4 regions of the Rhizobium sp. BK112 genome follow, and region 3 is predicted to be linked to each of the others. Evidence: predicted binding sites of a transcription regulator. Region 3 holds the regulator's gene; each other region holds the start of a gene.
What was found. The regulator LexA, encoded in region 3, represses DNA repair genes until DNA is damaged. The targets are predictions, from matches to a motif close to TGTTCNNNNTGTGTTCNG.

Region 1 (2,200 bases), on a different contig from region 3:
TTGAGTTCGCTGAGCAGCACGCTCTCGACCACCAGGAAGCGGTCGCCGCGATAGTCGATGCCGCGGACATAGGCACGGGCGGCACCATCCGCCCGGTTGAAATCGGCAACCGTCATCGCCGAACTGGCAAGTGCGCTCTGGATGAAGGTGAAGGGTGTGGCATCGAGCATGGCAAGCTTGCCGGCCGCATCGAGACCGATAGCCGATCCATCGCCGGAGACGATCGCCGCCCGTGCCGTGCTGCCCTGGACGATGCCCTTGGCAAGGATGCCGGTGACGATGTCGTCGCGCACCTTGAAGAGGATGATGCCCTTGGCCGCTCCGAGCTTGATGATCGGCACGGCATAGAAGATCGCCGATTTGCCGCTGCCGGCATCGACGCGAAGGCCGGAGAAACCTGTCGGCGCGGCATCATCGGTCGCCTTGGCGGTATTCTCGATCGCCTTGGCGAAAGCGATGCCGGCGCCGGTTGCCTTCCAGGCGTCCGACTTCAGGTTCTCGGCGAAATCGTCCTCCTTCTTATAGGAATAGAGGACCGTGCCCTCGAGATCGGCGATCAGCAGGTCGCTGAAGGCGGTATCCTCGAGGTCGCGGGCGACTTCGCCCTGCGTCTTCTCATGGTTCGAATAATAAAAGCCGCTCGGCCCTTCCGGCTTCATAAGCTTCTCGCGCTGGTCGGCCGGGTTGGGATTGTTCGATATGAAAACCTTCTTCAGCTCGGCACGAGCGTCGCCCGAGGTCTTCTCGATGGTTTTCCAGCCGCTCTTCAGGCTGGTGATCGACATTTGCAGCGCCTCGATGCGCGCAATCGAGTTGGCCTGGTTTTCAAGCTGCGCCAGCTGGTCCTGCAGCATGTCGCCGCGGAAGATCAGCACGCTTTCCTTGGCCTTCAGCGCCTGCTCGTCGGAGATGCGGCTGCTGGCGAAATAGGCGAGTACGTCGATGACCGCGATCGACAGCACGGTCAGCAGAATGAATGTGACGATGACCTTGAAGGACAGGGATTGAAATCTCTGTGCCATGTACGACGAACCCCTTCTGAACGCGCTTGCCGGCCTGGCATGCAGCGCATGCCCGATCGACTGACCTGTAAACAGAACATCGGGGGCTTAATCTTCGTGAAAAGACGCCCCTCTCGTATTGACGACTAGAATTCGGGCATCTGTTTTAATTCGCGGTAAATAGCGGGGCCTAAATCCGGGAGTGTTTTTGTTTTGTTCACATATCGATGGCACTTATTTCGCGATCGCTATAGGTTGAACCATGCAAAATACGATTCGCATTGTCGGTATTGATCCCGGACTTCGCCGCACCGGCTGGGGAATCATTGACACGCTGGGCAATTCCCTGCGGTTTGTCGCGTCTGGAACCGTGACCTCCGATGGCGACATGGACCTTGCCTCCCGCCTTTGCCAATTGCACGACGGCCTGGCGGAGATTGTCCATAGCTACAAGCCGGATGAAGCCGCCGTCGAACAGACCTTCGTCAACAAGGATGCGGTGGCGACCTTGAAGCTTGGCCAGGCCCGCGGCATCGCCATGCTGGTGCCGGCGCGTGCCGGCCTGCCGGTTTCGGAATATGCCCCGAACGCCGTAAAAAAGGCCGTCATCGGCGTCGGCCATGGCGAAAAGCACCAGATCCACATGATGCTGAAGATCCTGATGCCGAAAGTCGAATTCAAGGGCGACGATGCTGCCGACGCCCTGGCGATCGCCATCTGCCACGCGCATAATCGCGGCAGTAACAGGATGCGCCAGGCACTGGCCGGTTAATCTATACTTGACTTGTTCCCATCTGCTGAGAGACCGCGACCCATGATCGGCAAGCTGAAAGGCACCATAGACGAGATCGGCGAAGACTATGTGCTCGTCGATGTGCACGGCGTCTGCTACGTCGCCCATTGTTCGGCCCGCACCCTGTCCAAGCTCGGCTCGGCCGGCGAGGCCTGCGTGCTGTTCATCGAGACCTATGTGCGCGAGGACCAGTTGAAGCTCTTCGGCTTCATGAGCGCGCTGGAGCGGGAATGGTTCAACCTGCTCCAGAGCGTCCAGGGCGTCGGCGCCAAGGTGGCACTCGCCGTGCTGTCGACGTTGACGCCGGGCGAACTTGCCAATGCGATCGCCCTACAGGACCGCGCCGCCGTCTCCCGCGCACCGGGCGTTGGTCCGAAAGTGGCGATGCGCCTCGTCACCGAGCTCA
Region 2 (2,200 bases), on a different contig from region 3:
CCACATGAACGCCAGCCTTTCTGGCCGCGGGATCGGCGGCCGACACCCAGCGTTTGGAACCGCTCTTCGAAATGACGGCGATCGCCTCCTCAACGGGAATGGCGGGATCGGCCCGCCTGATCCTGTCCGTCGCCAGATCGGGAAAAAATATCGATACGACCCTCGGCATCGCAGGCTCCTACTTCGAACTCGGCGCACTCACCCGCTTTCACCCTCATCAGTTCCAGAAGCCATCTCGCCCGCCCGACGCCCGGAACCGGCAGTTCCTCGCTCGGGATGACGCTCACCCTCCAGCGCGTGGTCGACGCCGTCGGCTGGCCGAAGTCGCTGGCCTCGGTCTGCCGTCGCCACCGCCGCACTGCAAGCGCCATCGTGCCGCTCTTCTCGGCTGCGAGTTGCAGCCGCCGGGACGCGGCCATCGGCAGCCGGACGATCTCGCCGATCACCGCCCCGAGGCCGCCGTATGAAAGGCCCTCCTCCATATTGGCAAGGACGTCCTCCTCCTTGTCGGACTCGACGAACACGACCCGGTTCGGATGAAGACCCGCCTGCGCCAAGGCCGGGAAGAACAGGTCAGGACGTGTCAGGCACCAGACGACCTTGCCTTTGGTGCGAGCGGCAATCCCGGCCACGAACAGGGCGGCGGCCGCCCCGTCGACGGTGCCGGTCCCGCCGCCGGCGCATTCGTGCAGCGCCCCATAGGCCAATCCACCACCCGGAAGCCGCTCGTCGATCTGCGCGACACCGAAAGGCAAAACGCCTCGGCTGCGCCGACCGGCGCCTTCAAGGTGCGCGATCTGCTCGCGCAGCCCGTCGAGGACGGCGTTTGGGGCGACGGCTGACTTCATGATCTCGGGCAACCCGTTTTCGGCTTGAGTAACAGCAATATGTTCTGTATTTGTTCCGAAGAGATAAATGAGTCAATGCGCATATGACCCGCTGAAGTTGAGCGCCGGTACAAAAGATAAAAATCGCCAGCGGATTCAATCGGATGTTGAGACAGGAATATTTTTGGATGCGCCGAACGCGGCTTGTGGACGATACGATCGCGAGACTGCAAGATCACCAGGTCCCGGTGGTCGAACTCATATGCCATATCTGCGATCGCCATTGTACACATGAGCGCAAACTGTTGGTCAAAGCGTTTGGCGCAAGCGTCACCTTCGCGGAAATCCGCCGGCGCATGGCCATGGGCTGCGAGCGGATGCAGACGCCGCGAGGTGACAAGTGTGGAGCACACTTCCCATGTTTGAGTGATGGTCTTGCTGATGGAAGCTAGATAATGACAGGCGAAGACAACCGCGAACGGCCGCGCAAGATCGTGCATGTCGACATGGATGCCTTCTACGCATCGGTCGAGCAGCGCGACAATCCGGAGCTGCGAGGTGTGCCGGTTGCTGTCGGCAGTCCTGCTGCCCGCGGGGTCGTGGCGGCCGCCAGCTACGAGGCACGCAAATTCGGCGTCCATTCCGCCATGCCTTCGGTGACCGCCCAGCGGAAATGCCCGGACCTTGTCTTCGTCAAGCCGCGCTTTGATGTTTACAAAGCCGTGTCGTTGCAGATCCGCTCGATTTTCGCCGAATACACGCCGATGATCGAGCCACTGTCGCTCGACGAGGCCTATCTCGACGTCACCGACAACCTGAAGGGCATGGAGATTGCGACCGAGATCGCCGAAGAGATCCGAGCGAGGATCAAGGCGGCGACGGGGCTCAACGCGTCGGCGGGAATTTCTTACAACAAGTTTCTGGCCAAGATGGCAAGCGACCTCAACAAGCCGAACGGCCAGGCCGTCATCACCCCCAAGAACGGCCCCGCCTTCGTCGAACAGCTTCCCATCAAGAAATTCCATGGCGTGGGACCGGCAACGGCCGAGAAGATGCATCGGCTCGGGATCGACACGGGAGCGGACCTGAAGGAGAAAACGCTCGACTTCCTCGTCGAACACTTCGGGAAGTCGGGACCGTATTTCTACGGGATCGCCCGCGGCATCGACAATCGTCAGGTCAGACCGGACCGGGTGCGGAAATCCGTCGGTGCGGAGGACACTTTCTCTGCCGACATCCATTCTTATGAACTCGCGCGCAACGGGCTTCAGTCGCTGATCGAAAAGGTATGGGGCTATTGCGAGGCCAATGAAATCGGCGCCAAGACGGTGACGCTCAAAATCAAGTATGCCGACTTCAGCCAGATCACCCGT
Region 3 (2,200 bases):
TGACGCGCTCGACGGTGAAGAGAAAGAGATCGGGCGCGCGCAGGTCGCCGGCAAAGGCCAGCCTGAAGCCGGCAATGCTCTCAGAACCATCCGGCATCGTCATCGGCCGGCTGAACGCCAGCATCTCGCCGGCGCTCGCTCCGTCGCCGACGAAATTCCGATGATCGATATCGGCATCCTCGCTGCCGAAGGCCACCGCCGAAAGCCCTTCCTCGCCGCAGCGGAATCGGAAGGCGCGGTTGCGGGCGGTGAAGACATTGCCTTGCCGCGCCGATGCTTCACTTTCCCTAACGCTCGCAATCCCGAGCGGCTCCAGATAGGTCTTATCGGCAAAAAAGACGCAGGCATTCTCCGTTCCGAAGGGATGACGCGCATCGGCGGCAACGGTAAAGCCCAGCTTGCCGAGCCTCTCGCGCGCCAGATCGATATTGACGACCGGCAGCACGACATGATCCAGCGGGCGTGGTTTGGCGGAATGCTCGTTCATGGTATCCCCTCTCCTCACACGGCAGAGATGTGCGACAGTGCCGCGCAAGGCAAGACTTGTCGGCCAATCCGGCGAATGAAAATAAAAATCTCAACGAGTTGGCGCCAAGTTTTACGGAAATTTAGCTACTTGCGGAACACATATGGAACATATAGTGTCTGTTCTGGATTTGTTTCAATCACGGGGTCACAACGTCGATGCTCACGCGCAAACAACAGGAGCTTCTCCTCTTCATTCATGAGCGCATGAAGGAATCCGGCGTTCCGCCGTCTTTCGACGAAATGAAGGACGCCCTGGATCTCGCTTCGAAGTCCGGGATTCACCGGCTGATTACTGCGCTCGAGGAGCGTGGCTTCATTCGCCGCCTACCGAACCGGGCCCGCGCACTCGAGGTCATCAAGCTTCCGGAGGCCTATAGCCCCAGCATCCAGCCCCGGCGCGGCTTTTCGCCGAGCGTCATTGAGGGCAGCCTGGGCAAGCCCCAGCCGGTCGCCACTCCCGCTCCTGCAAAACCCGTCGCCGACAATGGCAACTCAGTCTCCGTGCCGGTCATGGGCCGGATCGCCGCCGGCGTTCCGATCTCGGCAATCCAGAACAACACCCACGACATCGTCGTTCCGGCCGATATGCTCGGCTCCGGTGAACACTACGCGCTGGAGGTCAAGGGTGATTCGATGATCGACGCCGGCATTTTCGACGGCGACACCGTGATCATCCGCAATGGCAGCACCGCAAGCCCTGGCGACATCGTCGTTGCTCTCGTCGACGACGAAGAAGCGACGCTCAAACGCTTCCGCCGCAAGGGCGCCTCGATCGCGCTGGAAGCGGCCAACCCGGCTTACGAGACCCGGATCTTCGGGCCAGACCGCGTCAAGGTGCAGGGCAAACTCGTCGGCCTTATTCGCCGCTATCACTGACACCCTGCAGGCCGGTTTCGACAAAGCTGTTGCTGCGCCAGTCATAGGCGCGATGGCGGATCCATGGCCGCCACAGATCATCGAATGCGGTTGTGACCTCCATGCCGGCCTCCGCGAACCGCAGCTCGACGGAACCGGTCCGGCGCAACGTCTCGCCGGTGAAGAGCGTCGCGCCTGAGCGGCAGCTGTTGAAACGCAGGCGGACCGACGTTACCACGATATCGGCCGCATCGCAGGCCGGAGCGAGATAGGCGGCGTTGTCGATGACGGCGACCACATGACCGTTGCCAAGCCTTGATATGCACCAGGCCTTCTTGACGCAGGAAAAGCGGTTTGCGTCACCGCCGGCTGCAGCCGCCCGCATCGCCGCCCTCGCTTCGTTCTGCTGATCGCGGGAGAGCTTGACGCGGCGGTCCTCTCCCGCTGGCGGGACAGCAGGACCATCCAGCATCTTCGGCGGGTCATGCGCCGGCAGGACCAGCGCGCGCTGCCATTGGTCGAAGATGAAATCCGGCGGGTTTTCACGGTTGGAGGCCATTGCCGCCGCCTCGACGACCGCGACGAGACTGCCATCTTCCGAAATCACCAGATCCGGCGGCCGGGGAACCGGCAGAAGCAGCAGGATGAGCGTTGCGACTGACATGATCGACGTGCCCATATGGCGCAGCCGAGTGCGGAGCAGCGTCAGCAGCAGGAAGCCTGCCACGGCGACCGCGAAATACCAGGCGGGCAAGCGGCCGATGCCGATGTCGCCACCCCAGCCGGACACGGTCTTGGCGACGGCGATCACCAGATC
Region 4 (2,200 bases), on a different contig from region 3:
CAGCGCTTCCATCGCCATTTCGACCTGGCTTTCCAGGTCCCAGAGGTTCTGGCTGTCGATGACGTCCTGAAGCTTGGCGCCCTCTTCCGCGGTCTCGTCGGAATAGTTCATCATCAATTCATTGTAGCGATCCACGATCGCCGTCTTCGAGGCAACGCCCTCCATGACGTTCTCGAACACCGTCTTGTTGGGATCGAGGTGCGGCTCCTGCTCGAGGTAGCCGACCGTCGCACCTTCGGCGAGCCAGGCTTCGCCGGTATACTCCTTGTCCTGGCCCGCGATGATGCGCAACACGGTGGATTTACCCGCGCCGTTCGGTCCGAGGATACCGATCTTGGCATCGGGGTAGAAAGAAAGATGGATGTTCTCCAGGATCTTCTTGTTGCCATAGGCCTTGTTGAGGCCGGACATATGATAGATGAACTGACGTGCCATACTGCGCTGCTCCGGGCGGGAAACTTCGATTGTGCCGCTATGTAGGCGAAACAGCGCCTGCGGGCAACGCCGAAACCCGGTTTACTCCGGATTTCCGGTCAAAAGCCCGCAGCGTCGACCACACCTTCGTCGCAGCCGAAGGAGGTTTTTCCCGCGCCCTGGATCAGATCGGCAAGCCCGGCACTTTTCGCCGATACCGCCCCGGCGGCTTCCGAAAGCCCGATCGTCAGCTCGCTGATCATCCGGATATTGCCGGCCCGCCGGCAGCTCATCTTAACGCGGTCGCCGGCGCCAGGCCCGAAGCTCTTGTCGAAAGCCGCCTTGATCGCCTCGGCCTTGACAGGCTTGCCGATATTGGCGGCGAAGAGCTCGCGCACCGCCGAGGCGTTGAGCGCGCCGACCAGATGCACGCCGACGCCGAAATAGTCGTCCGCGCTCATTTTCGTGCAGGTGCCGTGCTTCGTCCATTCATGCCGTTCCAGGCCGGATTGCGTGCCGGGCATCGCTTTTGCCAGAGCCGTCTTCGTCTCGGCCGAAAGCACGACCTCCGGCAATGTGTTCCAGTTGCCATCCTTATCGGCGGCCTTCTGGTCGGCGCTGACACCGCAATAATCCTGGCGCATCGGCCAGAGCCCGTGCAACGAGAAGTTCGTCGCATCATGGCGCTCCACGGCCTGCGTCGCGCATTCGGCCTTTTTCTGGTTCGTCTGGCAGAAGGTGGGCTGCCAGCTCGCCGCCAGAATGAAACGGGTGCGCCCACCGCCCTCCTGGGCCGTAGCGGCGCCGGAAACAACCATCGACAAGGCAAACGCCAGGGTACGCAATTGCATGCTGCTCATTTCAACCCCCAAAAGAACAATACGGGAACAAATAAGCATGAAGCTCAAACGGGCGCAACCCTGAATCGCAGCAACGTCGTATTTTGTTATCGGATAAACCAAACCCCCATGTTGCTTTTATCAGGCAATCTGGTCTGTTGCCGCAGGGAGGATCCATATGTTTGCTGAAACGCAGAAGCTCGCCGTAGCGGGGGCGTCGCTGGCTTATCACCATGCTGAAGCTGCTGGTCCGGCCCGCGGCATCCTGTTGATATCGCATGGCCTCGCCGAACATTCGAAACGCTATCGCGCCTTTGCCGAGACGATGGCGGCGCGCCGCTATCATGTCTATGCCCATGATCACCGCGGCCACGGCGAAACGACGGCGCCCGATGCGCCGATCGGCCGCTTCGCCCGACGAGGTGGCGTCGAAAGGGTGATCGGCGACCTCATCGCCATGCGCGGCCATGCGGCATCCCGCCATCCCGGCCTGCCGATCATCCTCTTCGGCCATTCGATGGGCGGCCTCATCGCCCTCAATGCAGCCGTCACCGCTCCGGCCGACTTCGACGCCGTCGCCGTCTGGAATTCGAATTTCGCCGTCGGCCTCGCCGGCCGCGCCGCCCAGGCGATCCTGCTGGCCGAGCGCATGCTGAAGGGCTCCGACGTGCCGAGCGGCCTGCTGCCGAAGCTCACCTTCGGCGCCTGGGGCAAATCCATTCCCGGCCGCCGCACCGAGTTCGACTGGCTGTCGCACAGACCTGATGAAGTCGACAAATATGTCGCCGATCCGCTTTGCGGCTTCGACGCGTCGGTCTCTCTCTGGCTCGATCTCTTCGAGCTGACCTTCCGCGGACCGCAGAAAATCCATCTCGACCGGCTGCCGCGCGATATGCCGGTTCATCTGGTCGGCGGCGGAGAAGACCCGGCGACGGAGCGGGGAAAAG

Region 1: the regulator LexA is predicted to act here: its motif matches at 1,205-1,222, upstream of ruvC (crossover junction endodeoxyribonuclease RuvC).
Region 2: the regulator LexA is predicted to act here: its motif matches at 889-906, upstream of FHT75_RS30930 (ImuA family protein).
Region 4: the regulator LexA is predicted to act here: its motif matches at 1,287-1,304, upstream of FHT75_RS02560 (ribonuclease T2 family protein).

The regions. Positions count from the first base shown of each region.
Region 1 covers NZ_JACHYZ010000007.1:71,451-73,650, forward strand. Annotated here, with positions in the region: gene FHT75_RS19875 (methyl-accepting chemotaxis protein) at 1-1,022, opposite strand, end outside; gene ruvC (crossover junction endodeoxyribonuclease RuvC) at 1,264-1,773, shown strand; gene ruvA (Holliday junction branch migration protein RuvA) at 1,816-2,200, shown strand, end outside.
Region 2 covers NZ_JACHYZ010000016.1:97,850-100,049, reverse strand. Annotated here, with positions in the region: gene FHT75_RS30935 (Y-family DNA polymerase) at 1-169, opposite strand, end outside; gene FHT75_RS30930 (ImuA family protein) at 90-848, opposite strand; gene FHT75_RS36070 (hypothetical protein) at 1,016-1,279, shown strand; gene dinB (DNA polymerase IV) at 1,283-2,200, shown strand, end outside.
Region 3 covers NZ_JACHYZ010000005.1:182,457-184,656, forward strand. Annotated here, with positions in the region: gene FHT75_RS16275 (VOC family protein) at 1-487, opposite strand, end outside; gene lexA (transcriptional repressor LexA) at 685-1,404, shown strand; gene FHT75_RS16285 (ComEC/Rec2 family competence protein) at 1,385-2,200, opposite strand, start outside.
Region 4 covers NZ_JACHYZ010000001.1:541,088-543,287, reverse strand. Annotated here, with positions in the region: gene ettA (energy-dependent translational throttle protein EttA) at 1-435, opposite strand, end outside; gene FHT75_RS02560 (ribonuclease T2 family protein) at 534-1,274, opposite strand; gene FHT75_RS02555 (alpha/beta fold hydrolase) at 1,432-2,200, shown strand, end outside.